DNA from 4 places in the Klebsiella sp. A52 genome. Region 2 is predicted to be linked to each of the others. Evidence: riboswitches for the same ligand, from Rfam matches in the RefSeq annotation. Region 2 holds a riboswitch; each other region holds the start of a gene.

Region 1 (4,851 bases), 2.3 Mb from region 2:
CTCAACAAAGACTCCTGCATGCTGTGGGTCGACGTCCTGATGGATGCCGTGACCAAGGTTAAAGACATGGCCTTCGCCCTGGCCGAAGCCGGCGAGAATGTTCGCCACTTCGTCTTCAATACGGGCGGCAGGCGCATAAAGCATCGACGGGTCCATATTGCCCTGCAGCGCCACTTTGTGACCTACGCGACGGCGAGCGTCGGCAATATCGGTAGTCCAGTCGAGACCCAGCGCATCGCAGCCGGTCTCCGCCATCGCTTCCAGCCATTGTCCGCCGCCTTTGGTGAACAGCGTCACCGGTACGCGACGACCTTCGTTTTCCCGCAGCAGGCCATCGACGATTTTATGCATGTAGTAGAGCGAGAACTGCTGATAGTCGCGGCCGGTCAACACGCCGCCCCAGGTGTCGAAAATCATCACCGACTGCGCGCCCGCTTTGATCTGCGCGTTCAGATACAGGGTGACGCTTTTCGCCAGCTTGTCCAGCAGCGCGTGCAGCGCCTGCGGTTCGGCGTACATCATCTTTTTGATGACGGTAAAGGCTTTGCTGCTGCCGCCTTCAACCATGTAGGTCGCCAGCGTCCATGGGCTGCCGGAAAAACCAATCAGCGGCACTTCGCCTTTCAGTTCACGGCGAATGGTGCGCACGGCGTTCATCACGTAGCCTAATTCTTGTTCCGGGTCCGGCACCGGCAGTTTGTCGACGTCGGCTTTGCATTTCACCGGCGAGGTGAAGCGCGGGCCTTCGCCAGCTTCAAAGTACAGCCCCAGCCCCATCGCATCCGGAATCGTCAGGATGTCCGAAAAGAGGATCGCCGCATCCAGCGGGTAACGGCGCAGCGGCTGTAGCGTTACTTCGCAGGCCAGCTCGGCATTTTTACACAGCGACATGAAATCGCCCGCTTGCGCGCGGGTGGCTTTGTATTCCGGGAGATAGCGGCCCGCCTGGCGCATCATCCACACCGGGGTGACATCAACCGGCTGGCGCAGCAGCGCGCGCAGGTAACGATCGTTTTTCAGTTCGGTCATTTTTACATTCCTTTAGCGTTGATGCGCCCAGTGTAACATGTCACTCGTACTCTGCCCGACACATCGCCACCGTATCTTCGATCAGGCGTCGCGCCACCGTGCCCGGCGGCGGCAGTAGCGGCAAATCGTCATAGCGATACCACTCTGCGCTCAGCAACTCTTTCTTATCCACGACAATATCGCCGCTATCGTATTCAGCCATAAAGGCGGTCATCAATGATTGCGGGAAGGGCCACGGTTGGGAGGTCACATAGCGCAGGTTTTTCACCTTAATGCCGCTCTCTTCCATCACTTCGCGGGCGACCGCCTGCTCAAGGGTTTCACCCACTTCGACAAACCCGGCCAACACCGTATGGACACCATTACGATGGCGGGTATGCTGCGCCAGCAGAATTGAATCGTCGCGACGAATGGCGACGATAATGCAGGGGGCAATTTGCGGATAATAGCGCTCGCGGCAGTGGCCGCACAGCATCGCCCACTCGGTTTTACTGACATGCATCGGGTGGCCGCAGTAGCCGCAGAATTTATGCGATCGATAAAACTCGGCCAACTGGATCCCGCGCCCTGCTAACTGGAAAAGCCCAGGATCCTGATCCAATACCTGGCGCAGCGATCCCATATCACGCCGACGATCCTGACGCACCAGCCACACCGCTTCGCCTTGCCACTCGCCGAGATGTAGCGCGCGTTCACCGACAAGATCAAAATTTACCGCTTCGCCATGTGGTAATTCCCCTGCGGGAAGCCATAATTTTTGTTCGTGACTGACGATCCACCAGCCGCGATCTAATTTTTCAATAATACGATCCATATCTATTGCGCTACCTTCGTTTTACTGGCACTTTTAACATTATATTTACATTTGCTGAGCAACGTTATTTTTAATCTTGCGGAGTCAATCATGTTAAACCAGCTGGAAAACCTGACGGAACGTGTTGGAGGCAATAACAAACTGGTCGATCGCTGGCTGCTTGTGCGTAAGCATTTGCTCGTGGCTTACTACAACCTGGTTGGCCTGAAACCCGGCAAAGAGTCCTTTATGCGGCTTAATGAAAAGGCGCTGGATGACTTTTGCCAAAGCCTGGTGGATTACCTCTCATCCGGTCATTTTAATATTTATGAACGTATTATCGGAGAAATGGAAGGGAGTACCCCTCTTTTAGCCGCTACCAAAATCTACCCGCAGCTGGAAGCCAATACCCAGCAGATGATGGACTACTACGATACCTGCCTCGAAAACGCCATCGATCATGATAACTATCTCGAATTTCAGCAGGCGCTGTCGGATATCGGCGAGTCGCTGGAGGCACGCTTCGCGCTTGAGGACAAGCTGCTGGCGCTGGTCGTCGCTCACGATCGGAAAGACAGCGTTGGCGACAATATCGCGCCGACCGCTTGAGTTGTGAACCGTTAACGAGTAATTTACATACATTATCCCTCTGCGGAGGGATTTCATCTTGTCGGAGTGCCTATTTTCCACACGAAAGCTGAAGTGGAAAAGGCTGAGACCGTTTATTCGGGATCCGCGGAACCTGATCAGGCTAATACCTGCGAAGGGAACAAGAGTAAACTGCTGGTCGCACCTGCCCGTTACGGGTTGGTCGCATCTGTTACTCCATCCGTCGTCTGACAAGCCATCTCCTTTTTTTGTAACTGGAATGCGCTATGTCTACTACCAAACTGACCCGCCGGGAACAACGCGAACACGCGCAGCGATTCATCGATACGCTGGAAGGCACCGCTTTTCCCAATTCGCGCCGCATTTACATTCAAGGCTCACAGGCTGATATCCGCGTCCCGATGCGTGAAATCCAGCTCAGCCCGACGCTCATCGGCGGTGATAACGATAACCCCCAATACGAAGCCAACGAACCAATACCGGTGTACGACACCTCCGGGCCTTACGGCGACCCGGAGATCAACATCGATGTCCGCCAGGGACTGACAAAACTACGCCAGCGGTGGATCGACGCACGTAACGACTGCGCGCCGCTCAGCGAACGCAGCTCGGCATACACTAAAGCGCGGCTGGCCGACGATGGCCTCGATGAACTGCGCTTTGGCGGCCTGCTGACGCCTAAACGCGCCGTCGCCGGCAAATGCGTGACGCAACTACACTACGCCCGCCAGGGGATCGTCACCCCGGAGATGGAATTCATCGCCATTCGCGAAAACATGGGCCGTGAGCGTATCCGCAGCGAGGTGCTGCGCCAGCAGCATGCCGGAGAAGGCTTTGGCGCCCGCCTGCCGGACAACATTACCGCCGAGTTCGTCCGCGATGAAGTCGCTGCCGGGCGAGCCATCATCCCGGCCAATATCAATCACCCGGAATCCGAACCGATGATTATCGGCCGCAACTTCCTGGTGAAAGTGAATGCCAATATCGGCAACTCGGCGGTGACCTCTTCCATCGAAGAAGAGGTCGAGAAGCTGGTCTGGTCAACCCGCTGGGGCGCCGACACGGTAATGGACCTCTCCACCGGCCGCTATATCCACGAGACCCGCGAATGGATCCTGCGCAACAGCCCGGTGCCGATTGGTACCGTCCCGATTTACCAGGCGCTGGAGAAAGTTAACGGCATTGCCGAGAACCTGACCTGGGAAGCCTTCCGCGATACCCTGCTGGAACAGGCCGAACAGGGCGTCGACTACTTCACGATTCATGCCGGGGTGCTGCTGCGCTATGTGCCGATGACCGCGAAGCGGTTGACCGGTATCGTCTCGCGCGGCGGTTCTATCATGGCCAAGTGGTGCCTGTCGCATCATCAGGAAAACTTCCTCTACCAGCACTTCCGCGAAATCTGTGAAATCTGCGCCGCCTATGACGTGTCGCTGTCCCTCGGCGATGGTCTGCGCCCCGGCTCGATTCAGGATGCCAACGACGAGGCGCAGTTCGCCGAGCTGCATACGCTGGGCGAGCTGACTAAAATCGCCTGGGAGTATGACGTTCAAGTGATGATTGAAGGCCCCGGCCACGTGCCGATGCAGATGATTCGCCGCAATATGACCGAAGAACTGGAGCACTGCCACGAAGCGCCGTTCTACACGTTGGGGCCGCTCACCACCGACATCGCGCCGGGCTATGACCATTTCACTTCCGGTATCGGCGCGGCAATGATTGGCTGGTTTGGCTGCGCCATGCTGTGCTACGTCACGCCAAAAGAACATCTCGGCTTGCCCAACAAAGAGGATGTGAAACAGGGACTCATTACCTACAAAATCGCCGCCCACGCCGCCGACCTCGCTAAAGGCCACCCCGGCGCGCAGATCCGCGACAACGCGATGTCCAAAGCGCGTTTCGAATTCCGCTGGGAAGACCAGTTCAACATCGCGCTCGATCCCTTTACCGCGCGGGCCTATCACGATGAAACCCTGCCGCAGGAGTCCGGCAAAGTCGCCCACTTCTGCTCCATGTGCGGGCCAAAATTCTGTTCGATGAAAATCACCCAGGAGGTCCGCGACTACGCCGCGAAGCAAAGTATCGAGGCCGGCATGGCCGATATGTCAAATAACTTCCGCGCCCGCGGCGGTGAAATCTACCTGAAAAAGGAAAATGCCTGATGTACCAGCCTGACTTTCCGCCCGTACCGTTTCGTCTCGGGCTTTATCCGGTTGTCGATAGCGTGGCGTGGATTGAGCGCCTGCTGGAAGCCGGCGTGCGCACCATTCAGTTGCGGATCAAGGACCAGCGCGACAGCGATGTAGAGGATGATGTCATCGCCGCCATCGCGCTTGGCCGCCGCTATCACGCGCGGCTGTTTATCAATGATTACTGGCAGCTGGCGATTAAGCACCGGGCGTACGGCGTACATCTGGGTC
Region 2 (4,851 bases):
TCTGATAAACCGGGATCGGCACGCCAATGGCGCGCACCCGCAGATCGAACCCGAAGGCGCAGCATGGGCGCAGCGATTCCGGCGGTGACAATTCACCCACTACCGGGCTGACATGATTAACGGGAATCGTCGGTAATACCGGGTCCTGGGCAAATACCGAAAAAGCGGCTGCCCATAACCACCACAAACTCTTACGCATCAAAAGCGTTCTCCACCACACAAAAACAGCGCGCATCATACTCGCCGATGACTACGCGCCGTTAAGTCAAAAACGGTATTCGCCAGCGACAAAGAAACTATTGCGCTCGTTAAAGCCAAATTCGGTTAGCACATTGAAGTTACGCGTGATTTCGTACTGGGCGCCGATCAGCATATTCCACGGTGAAGTGAGTTTCTGTTTGACATCAAACTTGCCGTCGCCGTCTTTATTGACCGCGGCAATCAATGGCTGCAGCTGTGGCGGCATATGCAAATCAGCAAGATTGCCTTTAAATTCCTGCTGCACGTCCTGATACATACTGCCAACCCACACGCTGAGATGCGAAGGGCCAGAAATTCCCTGTAGATCAAATCGATAACCCACGCGAGGTGACACTGTCACGGCAGAGATGCTGCCGTCGAGAATATCAAAATCGGTGCGGGTATAGTTAGTATCGACGAGGGCAAACCAGTTCTCATAGCCGCCAGCCAGCGTGAACCCGCCCCCCCAGGTAGTACCTTTGAAATCAAGGACAAAATCGATGTTTTGCAATTCGCCGCTTTGGTTGAGGTTATGCACCGCGCCGGCGATGATGCGATCCAGACCGCGGTATTGCGTCGGGTCAGCATCGACCGACACATTCGACACCGACGAACCGCGGGTGTGGCCCAAAATTCCGTAGACATTAAGGAATGGAAATACCCACATATCGAGACGCAGGTTCTCAGTTTTGCTCTTCTCCCGCGTGTGTCCGGCGTCAATGGCGAACATATCGCTGGGGATTGGATGGTTACCCAGTTTCAGTCCGGAAAAGGTGATGCTGTCGACCATAATATCCTGGCGCATATTCATATAGCTGAGATTGACGCCAAACGGCAGCGGAATGGAATAACCGCGGGCGCGGGCTTCGTCGCCCCAGATGGGAAAGTAGCTATCACTGTCGTCACTTTCCGCCGCACAGGCATTCCACACGGCGCCAGAGGTTAATAGCAGCGTAATGACGGTTGTTTTCCATCTCATTTTTTATATGTACCTTTACAGTCCGGAACCCACATTAAAATAGACCGCCTGTTCGTGTTCGCTGAAGGCGACATCGGCGCCGGTAAATAACCCATACTGACGGGCGACCAGATAACGAAAACCGGTGCCCCACGCCACTTCGTTTTGCTGCCACAACGCCCCGGCTTCGTCAGCGGTGCTACCGACGCCGACAAAACCCTGCAGGATCCAGCGCGGCGCAAATTGCCAGGCCAGTTGTGTCTGGGCGACAGCGACATAATCGCCCTGATAGCGAAAACGCGAGATGCCACGCAGTTCGATGTAAGGCCGGGCCATTGGCGTCAGGTGCTTGTCATGATGAGTTAGCGACTGATAATTCGCCGCCAGCGCCAGGGTTAAGGTCGGCGCCAGCGGGATAAAGTATTTACCATCCAGCGACAACTGATTGTAATGATAGTCGCCGCCAAGCAGAGCGCGGTAAAAACGGTACTCGCCCTGTAGCGATAACCCTTTCTTAGGGTAGAAAAAATTATCGGTGGTGTCATATTCCGCCACTACGCCCAACGCCGAAGAGGTGCTTTTCTCCCCCAGCACCCGCTGCCACACCTTGTTAATCACCTGATTGTCCGCGGTCACATCGGTATGTGCATAGAATTGCGAGGCGCCAAGAAAAACCGGCGAGTCCCCCACGCGAAATAACAGCTTTTGTAGACCGCCATAGCCTTTGGTGTGGGTTTGCACCGCCACATTTTTGTTAAAACCGGCAATATCGCCCGAATAGATATCGAGATTGACATTGGCGTAGCCCGCGCCAACCAGGTAACGAATCCGGTCGTGATTCCACGTATGGCGATGCGCGGCGCCGATGAACCAGGTGCCATTTTGCGTCCCGCCGCCGCCGACCCCCGTTAGCGCTGGTGGAATAAAACGATCGCCCTCGCGGGAGCCTTTACCATGCAGAAATAAACCAAACAGACCGCCGCCGTAGCCGATAGCCGGCTCGGTGATCATTACCGGCACCGGCAAAAAACCGTAGGGGTTATCCTGCAGATACTGGCTCATATCAAGCATGCCATCTTCAGGATCGAACAATTGGGCGGCACGAGACGCGTCAGGCGCGAGGGCAAGCATCAGTAAAAGAGTAAGGCCTGCCAGCTTCATGCGGTCTCCAGCACTGACGCATTCATAAGGGGATATTAAGGGAATGTGCTAAAAATATATCGTAAGCCCTTGTTCTTCGCCAACTTACCCTCTCCTTACTTTGCTTATTTTTGGATAAAAAAGCGTGGTTAATCACACAAATTGATAAAGGTTGTTTATCGATCTGACACATAACCACTCAATTGTGACAATGTCACTACTATCGACGCTTTTTACCTTGTCGCCGTTGTAATCAAAAAGTGAATGACGTATAACATGTCGCAACCGAGGGGTGTCCCGTGAGGGCTGAGATGGCGTAAAAACCGAACCCTTTGAACCTGATCTGGGTCATGCCAGCGAAGGGACGGGTCGGCATGTTCGCCAGTTTTCAGTTTTTACCTGTTCACACTTCTGCACGCCCGGATCTCCCCTTATTTTCAGGAGGTCCCATGATGATTCCCGCTTTTACCCAAGGTCTTTACGGTCGACTGCGTGAGCAGGCCGGTGGCGAGTGGCAACGCTATGTATCGCACCCTTTCCTCCAGCAATTAGCCGCGGGTACGCTGCCGCAGGCAGCCTTTCGTCATTATCTAACCCAGGATTATCTGTTCCTGATCCACTTCGCTCGCAGCTACGCCCTGCTGGTCAGCAAACTTCGCACGTTGCCGGAGATGCGCGCCGCCGCCGCCTCGATGAATGCCATCCTTGCTGAGCTACCGCTACATGTGGGCTATTGCGAGCAATGGGGGCTGAATGAAGACGCTATGGCCCTGCAAAGCGAAGCGATGGAAACCGTCAACTACACGCGCTACGTACTGGATATCGGCCACGCCGGCGACGCGTTGGATCTGCTGGCGGCGCTGCTGCCCTGCGTTGCGGGTTACGCGGAAATCGGGCTCGGTCTGCTGCACAACCCACAAACCAACTTGCACGATAATCCCTATGCTTCATGGATCCGCAACTACGGCGACGAGAGCTATCTTCAGGGCGTCAACGCGGCGATCGGCCTGCTGGAAACCCTCTGGCAACAGCGCGGCGCGGAATCACGGTTCGCCGGACTGAGCGACATATTTACTACCGCTACCCGGCTGGAAGGCAATTTCTGGCAGATGGGTCTGAATGCCGCCGGGCAGGTCCAGGCGTGATGGCGCCAGGCATTCACGTTCGCGATTTATGCCTGCGCTTTGGCACACGGACTATCTTTCGCGATCTCGCCTTTGATATTGCCGCCGGGCAATGGGTGTCGCTCCTTGGCGCCAGCGGCGCGGGCAAAACCAGCCTGTTGCGTATTATCGCCGGGCTGGCGGCGCCAACCCGCGGAACCGTCATCGCCAGCGATGGCCTTCCCGTCACTACGCGACTGGCGTGGATGGGTCAAAAAGATCTGCTCTATCCGTGGCTTAATGTGCGGGAAAATGTCGCCCTCGGCGCCAGGCTGCGCGGTGAGAAGGTCGACAACGCCCGCGTCAACGAGCTTCTTGAGCAGGTAGGACTGGCCTCCTGCGCTGATGAACGCCCTGCCGCGCTGTCCGGCGGGATGCGCCAGCGCGCGGCGTTGGCGCGCACCCTCTATGAAGATCGGCCCATTGTGCTGATGGATGAACCGTTTTCCGCTCTCGATACCCTCACCCGCACACGCATTCAGAGCCTGGCCGCGCGCTTACTGACCGGACGAACCGTAGTGCTCATTACCCACGACCCGATGGAAGCCTGCCGCCTCAGCCATCGGCTGCTGGTGCTCTCGCCTGATGGTGAAATTGATGATAGCCATCATTTAAGTGGCGTTCCGCCCCGCGATCCGGATGATGGCGCGCTGTTGGCAAGTCAGGCGCAGCTGCTGCAGCAATTGATGAGGGCGAACGGATGAGGGGCAAGTTACTGCGCGGGTGCAGCGTATTTTGTGGCCTACTGTTGCTCTGGCAGTTGGCGAGCTACAGCGGCATTCCCGCCTTTTTGTTGCCTTCTCCGGCGGCGGTCGCTGAAGCGCTGTGGAATAACCGTAGTTATCTGGCCAGCCACACCCTGGTCACCCTGAGCGAAATTCTCAGCGGAATGGCGCTCGGCGTCGCGCTCGGTATGGTGCTGGCGCTTTGTATGACCATGTCGCCGCGATTACAGCGGTGGGTAATGCCGCTGGTACTGACCAGCCAGGCCATTCCGGTCTTCGCCCTCGCGCCGCTACTGGTGCTGTGGTTTGGTTTTGGTATGAGCGCCAAGGTCATGATGGCGGTGCTGGTTATTTTCTTCCCCGTTACCTCGGCTTTCTTTGATGGTCTGCAACGGGTCAATCGCGACTATCTCGATCTGGCCCGCACCATGGGCGCCTCCTTTGGCGCTCAATTGCGCCATGTCCGACTCATGGCGGCGCTACCCGCGCTAGGTTCCGGCCTGCGGATGGCCGCCGCCGTCGCCCCCATTGGCGCGATTATTGGCGAATGGGTCGGCTCCGCCGAGGGGCTTGGCTACGTAATGCTGAATGCCAATGCCCGCCTGCAAACCGATATCTGCTTCGC
Region 3 (4,851 bases), 780 kb from region 2:
GCGCACCCCGCCGTAGTGGTCAACGTGGCTGTGGGTATAGATAACGGCGACGACCGGTTTCTTACCGCGGTTTTGGTAATACAGATCCATGCCCACTTTGGCGGTTTCTGCCGACACCAGCGGATCCACGACGGTAATGCCTTCTTTACCTTCGATGATGGTCATATTGGAGAGATCAAGATTGCGGATCTGGTAGACGCCATCGGTGACCTCAAACAGGCCGCTAATATTGATCAATTGAGACTGACGCCACAGGCTCGGGTTGACGGTGTCCGGGGCTTTTTCACCTTCTTTGATGAAGGAGTACTGCTGCGGATCCCATACTACGTTACCTTGTTCGCCTTTAATGATCTCGGTGGGCAGGGCGGCAATAAACCCTTTATGGGCGTTGGTGAAATCGGTGTTATCTGAGAAGGGGAGTTGATTATAGAGAGCGTCGTTGGCTTGTTTGGTGGCGGCGGTCGCTTCTTTTGCGGCGACTTCCGCCCATGCTGACAAGCTGATCGATGACAGCAAGCCGGCGATGGCTAAACCTTTCACTACGGGGGTCAATTTCATTGGAATCCTCTTACCATGATGGCAATTCACTCGTTAATTCCGATCTGACGTGGTGTTACAACTTGTAACGCTTATTTGAACTATAACCAGTTGTTTACATTGAGCAAGTTATGGTTACAAAAAAACTACATTAGTTAAAAAACTACTCACTCGTAGGTAAAATGAGATTTATCCAATGGGATTAATGTCGCTTGTTTAGCGCGGTGTCAGACGTGTCGGTTACTGCGGGGAAGGGGAGAAAAAAGCGGCTCTTAGGCCGCTTTTAAATTAACAAGGAAGCGGCGCTATTTGGCGTAGCCTAAAAATTTACCGTCCTGCATGACGGCAATTTTTCCTGATTGGTAGACAATAAAAACGTATAAACCCTGAGAATAGGTTTTCGCGTCAGCATTGCTTTCGTCTAAGGCCGCGGGTTTGCCATCAACTGTCAGCCCGGTTGAGTTTGTGACCAGCTTCATGCCATTGAAGATCTTCACTTTTTTGCTGGATTGCGCTTTCTGCACGGGATATAAAGCCTGTGCATTTTCCAGCGCCTGCTTCTCCGCTGCGGCGTTCACCGCAGCCTGTTTGTTTTGTTCCGCAATATAACAGGCGTCTTTACTGACCCCCTGGGCTTCACACTCGGCCATACGCTGCGCCGGCGAACTGCAACCGGCCGCGATGGCTGCGCTGAGTGCCAGCAGTATTATCGAGACGTGTTTCACTTTCATCATTAACGACCTTATCGTAGATATTATTTTATACATGCGACGAACATTCATGACAGCGGCGATCGTCCGGGGATCGTTAGCGTGCTTAATTCGTAACGCGTGGTAACTATGTCGTAGGGTGATTAAGCAAATTGTGATCTACATCAACCGCCGTACGGATAACTAAAAAATAGTGTAATCGTTTACAATGCGGCGAAAAGAGCGTCTCTGTGGCAAGCGTACGGGGATGATACAATGACGAGTAATGACGGTGTGCCAATCAGCCATTATGATGGCGCTTTATGCAAGGATCATAAGGGATTATGAAGTGGATACTGTTGAACAAATTAGTGGGTACTTCTATAAAGGATACTGGAATCTGAAACCAGAGGAGTTATTCCTGTTGATTCTCATCGATGCGATGAGTCAGCATCTTGAAATTGAGGCAACAGCCGCAACTGCTATCTTAACCGGACAACCCTGGATACCAACGCGAACTAAACCAGGTACAGCAATTAAAGGAACGAGTATTGCTTCAATAATGTCTCGTAAGCTACTCAGTAATGTACGTTTGCCGGTTGGTATTTCGTTGATCACTCCTATGGGTAAAGGTCTGAAAGACTTTCATTGGTCGAAAACTAATAAGTTAGGCGCGGTTATAGGCCGCTACATACCATGGATAGGGTGGGCAATGGCATTTTATTATGCGAGAGCAATACTAATTGATACTGGTGAAAATTTTAATAAGATTGTTAAACCAGAACATAAAGTTGCATGGACATACTTCTAATGAGCATTGAACAAGAAATTATTGATTATATATATACTCATCATAGCCATAAGAAATACTGTTTTTTTGGCGATCGTCCAGAAGTCACGTTAGATACTGAATTAACAAAGGGGGGGCTGAATATCATCTGGGAAGATGCAGAAGATACTTTAGATTACTATTTCAAACAATGGAATGTAAAAATGAATGGCTTCGAAATTATCTATTACTTTGAACCTGAGTTTTTAGGTTCCATGCCTCCAGAGAAGCCGCTTAAACCGCTAACAGTACAAATGTTGGTAGAGTCCGCAAAAGCGGGTGAATGGCTGTACGATTAAGGGACATATCGCGGGAGACATACCGCTTTTACCGTTTACAAGACTTACCGCTGGCATTACTATCCTGAAGAGAGATTAACGGAACGTTAGTCGCCATTTTGTACCAAATGACTCGGGGTGCCCTTCTTTGTGAAGGCTGAGAAATACCCGTACCACCTGATCTGGATAATGCCAGCGTAGGGAAGTCAGAGACCGCATGGTCTGCGCTGCTTCCTCATCTGGCGGGAGCAAACCATGCATGAACCGCTAAATCCGGCGCATATCGCGCACCTGCAGCAGCTTTTCCGCACCTCTTCGCCGCTTGTTCACTGTATGACCAACGATGTGGTCCAGACTTTCACCGCTAACGTCCTGCTGGCTATTGGCGCCTCGCCGGCGATGGTGATTGATCCTACGGAAGCCGCGCAGTTTGCCGCCATTGCCGATGCGCTATTGATTAATGTCGGGACCTTAACCACTGAGCGCGCCAACGCGATGCGAGCGGCGGCGCAGAGCGCCCGCCAGGCGGGAAAACCCTGGACGCTGGATCCGGTTGCCGTCGGCGCGCTGACGCTGCGTACCGATTTTTGTCGCGAGCTACTGGAACTGCGGCCTGCGGCGATTCGCGGCAACGCCTCGGAAATCATGGCGCTGGCGGGGAATAGCGGCGGTGGGCGCGGCGTCGATACCACCGACAGCGCCGCCGCGGCGTTACCCGCAGCCCAGGTGCTGGCGCGCAAGCTCAATACCGTGGTCGCGGTGACGGGCGAGGTGGATTACATCAGCGACGGCGAGCGCACGCTTGCCGTGAGCGGCGGTGATGTCCTGATGACGCGGGTGGTCGGGACCGGCTGCGCGTTATCCGCGGTGGTGGCGGCAAGCGCCGCGATGCCCGGCGATCGGCTGCAAAACGTAGCAGCCGCCTGCGGCCTGATGAAAATGGCGGGAGGTGAAGCGGCGCGACACGGCGGTCCCGGCAGTTTTATCCCGGCATTCCTCGACGCGTTATACGCGGAGGTGGCGGCATGAAGCGGATTAACGCCTTAACCATCGCCGGCACCGATCCCAGCGGCGGCGCCGGGATCCAGGCCGACCTCAAAACCTTCTCCGCGCTCGGCGCTTACGGCTGCTCGGTGATCACCGCGCTGGTGGCGCAGAATACCCGCGGCGTGCAGTCGGTATACCGCATTGAGCCGGACTTCGTGGCGGCGCAGTTGGATTCGGTGTTTAGCGACGTGCGAATCGATACGACGAAAATCGGCATGCTGGCGGAAACCGATATCGTTGAAGCGGTGGCGGAACGTCTTGCCCGCTATCAAATTGCCAACGTGGTGCTGGATACCGTGATGCTGGCGAAAAGCGGCGATCCGCTGTTATCCCACTCGGCAATTGCGACGCTGCGCCAGCGCCTGCTGCCGCACGTTTCACTGATCACCCCGAATTTGCCGGAGGCCGCGGCGCTGCTCGATGCGCCGCATGCGCAAAGCGAGCGCGAGATGCTGGAACAGGGCAGGGCGCTGTTGGCATTAGGCTGCGGGGCGGTATTAATGAAGGGCGGACATCTGGACGACGCCGAAAGCCCGGACTGGCTGTTCACCCGCGAAGGCGAACAGCGCTTTACCGCGCCGCGTGTGCAGACCAAAAATACCCACGGTACCGGCTGTACGTTATCTGCCGCGCTGGCGGCGCTGCGTCCTCGCTATGCCGATTGGGGACAAACCGTCGCCGAAGCGAAGGGTTGGCTATCGGCGGCGCTGGCGCAGGCCGATTCGCTGGAAGTGGGGCACGGTATCGGCCCGGTACATCATTTCCACGCCTGGTGGTAAATGGCAGTGAAACGAGACAGCAGAATCTACTGAAAAAATGCGCTCCCGGCTGGAAAATATGCTAACTCGGTACCAGGCTTAACCTGCCCAAAATTTTTGGGTTGGGATAAAACATGCTGGCTGCGGCCAGCACTTACGGGAGATAGCTATGACTGATATTACGCAGTTGCTTGGCAAAGATGCCGACAGCCTTTTACAGCACCGTTGTATGACTATTCCAGCCGATCAACTCTATTTACCGGGCGCGGATTACGTCGACCGGGTGATGGTGGATAACAACCGCCCGCCTGCGGTGCTGCGTAATATGCAGACCCTCTACAATACCGGGCGTCTGGCCGGAACGGGGTACCTTTCCATTCTGCCGGTCGACCAGGGCGTAGAGCATTCGGCGGGCGCGTCATTCGCCGCCAACCCGCTCTACTTCGATCCGAAGAATATTGTGCAACTCGCCATCGAAGCCGGCTGTAACTGCGTGGCTTCTACCTATGGCGTACTGGCCTCGGTATCGCGCCGCTACGCGCACCGCATTCCATTCCTCGTTAAGCTCAACCATAACGAAACCCTGAGCTACCCGACCGAGTATGACCAGACCCTGTACGCCAGCGTTGAGCAGGCGTTCAACATGGGCGCGGTTGCGGTTGGCGCGACGATCTATTTTGGCTCCGAGCAGTCGCGTCGGCAGATTGAAGAGA
Region 4 (4,851 bases), 1.7 Mb from region 2:
AAATATCCTTAACACACGCGAAGTAAACGAAAAAAGCCAGCAGAAGCAATCTGCTGGCGGGTGATTCTATACTCTGTGGATTTCGAGTTGCAGCCAATGCGCTTGCAGCCTGAAAGACGGCGAGTATAACACCAATACTCAGTCACACATGATGTCGGCAAGTCAACGATCGGAGGTCGGCGACGTAACTCCCCACTGCATCAATTCCTCCAGCATTTTCTGCTGCCTTCCTGCTAACTGGCGGGCCAGCCAGGACGCGCCCTGCGTCGCAGAAAAGTACCGTTGATAGAACTGCTTAGTGGTTGACCTCGTCATATTCATCTCCTTACTTCATCGAGGTTCATTATTGGCTTAATATAGGAACTCATAAATTGCTGAGTTTTCGTCAGGAGTTCCTCTTTTATGCCTTCCAGCCGTCTGCAACAACAGTTCATCCGCCTGTGGCAATGCTGCGATGGCAGGTCGCAACAGACCACCCTCAACGAACTGGCGGAAATGCTCAGTTGTTCGCGCCGCCATATGCGCACCTTGCTCAATCTGATGGAAGCGCGCGGCTGGCTTGCCTGGGAATCCGAAGCCGGGCGTGGCAAGCGCTCCAGGTTGACCTTCCTTTATACCGGTCTGGCGCTACAGCAGCAGCGCGCCGAAGATCTGCTGGAGCAGGATCGCATCGATCAGCTGGTACAACTGGTAGGTGATAAAACGGCGGTCAGGCAAATGTTGATCTCCCATCTGGGACGCAGCTTCCGCCAGGGGCGCCACATCCTGCGCGTGCTCTACTATCGGCCGATGAAGAATCTGCTGCCCGGCAGCGCGTTGCGCCGTTCGGAGACCCACATCGCGCGGCAAATTTTTAGCGCTTTGACGCGGGTAAATGAGGAAAATGGGGAACTGGAGGCCGATATTGCCCACCACTGGCAACAAATTTCGCCTAATCACTGGCGCTTTTTCCTGCGTCCCGGCATTCATTTCCATCATGGCCGCGAGCTGGAGATGGCCGACGTTATCTCTTCGCTACAGCGCAGCAGCGAACTGCCGCTATTTTCCCATATTGAGCGCATCGTCTCGCCGACCGCCTGGACGCTGGATATTCACCTCAGCCAGCCGGACCGCTGGCTGCCCTGGCTGTTAGGGCAGGTCCCGGCAATGGTGCTGCCGCAGGAATGGCGCACGATGGATAATTTTTCCAGTCTCCCCGTCGGTACCGGCCCTTACGCGGTCGCGCGCAATAATCAAAATCAGTTGAAAATCCATGCCTTCGAAGAATATTTCGGCTACCGGGCGCTAATCGATGAGGTTAACGTCTGGGTGCTGCCGGAAATTAGCGAAGAACCCAACGGCGGTTTAACCCTGCAGGGCAATACCGAAAGCGAAAAAGCCGTAGAGAGCCGCCTGGAAGAGGGGTGCTATTACCTGCTCTTTGATAGCCGCAGCCCGCTGGGCGGCAATGATGACGTGCGCCGCTGGTTAAGTTATCTGTTCCAGCCCGCCAACCTGCTGTATCACGCCGGCGAACACTATCAAGGCAACTGGTTTCCGGCCTACGGTCTGCTGCCGCGCTGGCACCACGCCCGCAGCCATGCCTGTGAAAAACCAGTCGGCCTCGAGTCAGTTACCCTCACCTACTATCGCGATCACGTGGAACATCGGGTCATTGGCGGGATCATGCGGGCGCTGCTGGCGGAACATCAGGTAAAGCTGAACATTCAGGAGCTGGAGTACGATGACTGGCATCGCGGCGAAACGGTGAGCGATATCTGGCTAAACAGCGTCAACTTTACGCTGCCAATAGATTTCTCCCTGTTCGCCTATTTATATGAAGTGCCGCTCATACATCACTGTATTCCCATCGACTGGGAGGCAGACGCCAACCGCTGGCGCGCAGGCGAGTTCAACCCGGCGACCTGGAGCCAGCAACTGCTGGAGAAACAGCATATTGTCCCGCTGATCCACCACTGGCTAATGCTTCAGGGCCAGCGCAGCATGCGCGGCGTGCGCATGAACACTCTCGGCTGGTTTGACTTTAAATCGGCGTGGTTCGCCCCGCCGGAGCCCTGAATGCTTTGCGTCAACTAACAAAATCATTACACTATCGCCGTTCTCAACGGGGTGCTAATAAACATACGCAATATCATTCAAGTTGCATCAAGGCAGCAAGCGGGTGAATCCCCTGGAGCATAGATAACTATGTGACTGGGGTGAACGCGCGGAGCTAACGCAGATGCGGCTTGAAGGATGAAGCGTATGGGCTGAGAAAATACCCGTCGAACCTGATCCGGATAACGCCGGCGAAGGGATTTGAGGCCTACTCAAAATCCTTTGCCTCCCCATATACTGAGGTGCAAAGTGTTGAAAAAACTGCTTCCCCTGCTGGCGCTGGTCGCCGCCCCGGTCTTTGCTAAACCGGTCCTGACCGTATACACCTACGATTCATTCTCTGCCGACTGGGGTCCTGGCCCGGCGGTTAAAAAGGCATTTGAGGCCGATTGCGGCTGCGAACTGAAATATGTCGCCCTCGAAGATGGCGTCTCGCTGCTTAACCGGCTGCGAATGGAAGGCAAAAACAGCAAAGCCGATGTCGTGCTTGGCCTTGATAACAATTTGCTGGCAGCGGCGGCGCAGAGCAAACTGTTTGCCAAAAGCGGCGTGCCGGCCAGCGCAGTCACCGTACCCGGCGGCTGGGATAACGATACTTTCGTGCCTTACGACTACGGCTACTTCGCCTTCGTGTATGACAAAAACAAGCTGAAAAACCCGCCGAAAAGCCTGAAAGAGCTGGTCGAGAGCCCGCAGAAATGGCGCGTGATTTATGAAGACCCGCGCACCAGTACGCCGGGGCTCGGCCTGCTGCTGTGGATGCAAAAGGTGTATGGCGATAAGGCGCCGGAAGCCTGGCAGAAGCTGGCGGCCAAAACCGTCACCGTCACCAAGGGCTGGAGCGAAGCCTACGGCCTGTTCCTGAAAGGCGAAAGCGACCTGGTGTTGAGCTATACCACCTCGCCGGCTTATCACCTCATCGAAGAGAAAAAAGATAATTATGCGGCGGCGGACTTTACCGAAGGCCACTATCTGCAGGTTGAAGTCGCCGCGCGTACCGCCGCCAGCAAGCAGCCGGAACTGGCGGAGAAGTTCCTGAAATTTATGGTCTCGCCTGGCTTCCAGAACGCGATCCCCACCGGCAACTGGATGTACCCGGTAACTCAGGTCGCGCTGCCGGCCGACTTCAATAAGCTAACCAAACCGCAAACCACGCTGCAGTTCACCCCGCAGCAGGTCGCCGCTGAACGTCAAAACTGGATCGGTTCATGGCAACGCGCCGTCAGCCGCTAAGTTTCGGCTGGCTGATCCCCGGCGCCGCGGCGGCCTGCTTACTGGTCATCGTGGCGCTGGCGGCGTTTCTGGCGCTGTGGCTGGAAGCGCCGCAGGCCCCCTGGCAGACGATCCTCAGCGATAGCTATCTCTGGCACGTCGTTCGTTTCTCTTTCTGGCAGGCTTTTTTGTCGGCGCTATTTTCGGTGGTGCCGGCGATATTCCTTGCCCGCGCCCTGTATCGCCGCCGCTTTCCGGGGCGCACGCTGCTGCTGCGCCTGTGCGCGATGACGTTGATCCTGCCGGTTCTGGTGGCGGTGTTCGGCATCCTCAGCGTCTATGGCCGCCAGGGGTGGCTCGCCGCGCTGTTCCACGCCCTCGGCTGGCAATGGGATTTCTCACCATACGGCTTACAGGGCATCCTGTTGGCCCATGTGTTTTTTAATATGCCGATGGCGACCCGCCTGCTGCTGCAGGCGCTGGAAAACATTCCCGGCGAACAGCGGCAGATCGCCGCACAGCTCGGCATGCGCGGTTTCGTCTTCTTCCGCCTTGTGGAATGGCCGTGGCTGCGTCGGCAGATCCTGCCGGTGGCTACGCTGATTTTTATGTTGTGCTTCGCAAGCTTCGCCACCGTGCTGTCACTTGGCGGCGGGCCGCGGGCCACCACCATTGAGCTGGCTATCTATCAGGCGCTAAGCTTTGATTACGACCCGGCGCGGGCGGCGCTATTAGCGATTATTCAAATGGTCTGCTGTCTTGGGCTGGTGCTGCTGAGCCAGCGCCTGAGCAAAGCCGTGGCGATCGGCGCCAACCAACTGCAGGGCTGGCGCGACCCCGATGACCGTCTGCATAGCCGCCTGTGCGATTGCGCGCTGATCGCGCTTGCTCTATTGTTGTTGCTGCCGCCGCTGTTAGCGGTAATCGTCGATGGCCTCAACGTCAATCTGCCGAAGGTGCTCGGCCAAGCCGCGCTATGGCAGGCGCTGTGGACCTCGCTGCGTATCGCCCTCGCCGCCGGTCTGCTTAGCGTTATCCTGACCATGATGCTGCTATGGAGCAGCCGCGAACTGCGGGCCCGCAATCTGCCGCTGGCCGGGCAGACGCTGGAGCTCAGCGGCATGCTCATCCTCGCCATGCCGGGGATTGTGCTGGCAACCGGATTTTTCCTGCTGCTCAATAACAGCGTCGGCCTGCCGGAATCCGCCGACGGCATCGTCATCTTTACCAACGCGCTGATGGCAATCCCCTATGCCCTGAAGGTGCTGGAAAACCCGATGCGCGATATTGCCGCCCGCTACGGCGCTTTGTGTCAGTCGTTGGGGCTACAAGGTTTTAACCGGCTGCGGGTAGTGGAGCTACGGGCGCTGAAACGGCCGCTGGCGCAGGCTTTGGCTTTCGCCTGCGTGCTGTCTATCGGCGACTTCGGCGTGGTGGCGCTGTTCGGCAATGAATCCTTCCGCACGCTGCCTTTCTATTTGTATCAACAAATAGGCTCCTACCGCAGCCAGGACGGCGCGGTCACCGCGCTCCTGCTACTGT

The links. Region 2 has a riboswitch for thiamine pyrophosphate ahead of tenA (thiaminase II). Riboswitches for the same ligand answer to the same signal wherever they lie in the genome.
Region 1: it holds a riboswitch for thiamine pyrophosphate, as region 2 does, so the genes downstream of both, thiC (phosphomethylpyrimidine synthase ThiC) here and tenA (thiaminase II) in region 2, are expected to answer to the same signal.
Region 3: it holds a riboswitch for thiamine pyrophosphate, as region 2 does, so the genes downstream of both, thiM (hydroxyethylthiazole kinase) here and tenA (thiaminase II) in region 2, are expected to answer to the same signal.
Region 4: it holds a riboswitch for thiamine pyrophosphate, as region 2 does, so the genes downstream of both, thiB (thiamine ABC transporter substrate binding subunit) here and tenA (thiaminase II) in region 2, are expected to answer to the same signal.

Annotation. Positions count from the first base shown of each region.
Region 1 covers NZ_CP074437.1:1,078,149-1,082,999, forward strand. Annotated here, with positions in the region: gene hemE (uroporphyrinogen decarboxylase) at 1-1,029, opposite strand, end outside; gene nudC (NAD(+) diphosphatase) at 1,070-1,843, opposite strand; gene KGA69_RS05015 (Rsd/AlgQ family anti-sigma factor) at 1,934-2,431, shown strand; TPP riboswitch at 2,484-2,608, shown strand; gene thiC (phosphomethylpyrimidine synthase ThiC) at 2,698-4,593, shown strand; gene thiE (thiamine phosphate synthase) at 4,593-4,851, shown strand, end outside.
Region 2 covers NZ_CP074437.1:3,815,047-3,819,897, reverse strand. Annotated here, with positions in the region: gene KGA69_RS17990 (DUF4056 domain-containing protein) at 1-199, opposite strand, end outside; gene KGA69_RS17985 (hypothetical protein) at 266-1,219, opposite strand; gene KGA69_RS17980 (BamA/TamA family outer membrane protein) at 1,235-2,359, opposite strand; TPP riboswitch at 2,617-2,720, shown strand; gene tenA (thiaminase II) at 2,788-3,483, shown strand; gene KGA69_RS17970 (ABC transporter ATP-binding protein) at 3,480-4,205, shown strand; gene KGA69_RS17965 (ABC transporter permease) at 4,202-4,851, shown strand, end outside.
Region 3 covers NZ_CP074437.1:3,039,415-3,044,265, forward strand. Annotated here, with positions in the region: gene KGA69_RS14375 (alkyl/aryl-sulfatase) at 1-558, opposite strand, end outside; gene KGA69_RS14380 (hypothetical protein) at 843-1,268, opposite strand; gene KGA69_RS14385 (STM2901 family protein) at 1,576-2,037, shown strand; gene KGA69_RS14390 (DUF1493 family protein) at 2,037-2,354, shown strand; TPP riboswitch at 2,458-2,554, shown strand; gene thiM (hydroxyethylthiazole kinase) at 2,589-3,362, shown strand; gene thiD (bifunctional hydroxymethylpyrimidine kinase/phosphomethylpyrimidine kinase) at 3,359-4,159, shown strand; gene fbaB (class I fructose-bisphosphate aldolase) at 4,308-4,851, shown strand, end outside.
Region 4 covers NZ_CP074437.1:482,273-487,123, forward strand. Annotated here, with positions in the region: gene sgrT (glucose uptake inhibitor SgrT) at 163-315, opposite strand; gene sgrR (HTH-type transcriptional regulator SgrR) at 403-2,058, shown strand; TPP riboswitch at 2,096-2,315, shown strand; gene thiB (thiamine ABC transporter substrate binding subunit) at 2,347-3,330, shown strand; gene thiP (thiamine/thiamine pyrophosphate ABC transporter permease ThiP) at 3,306-4,851, shown strand, end outside.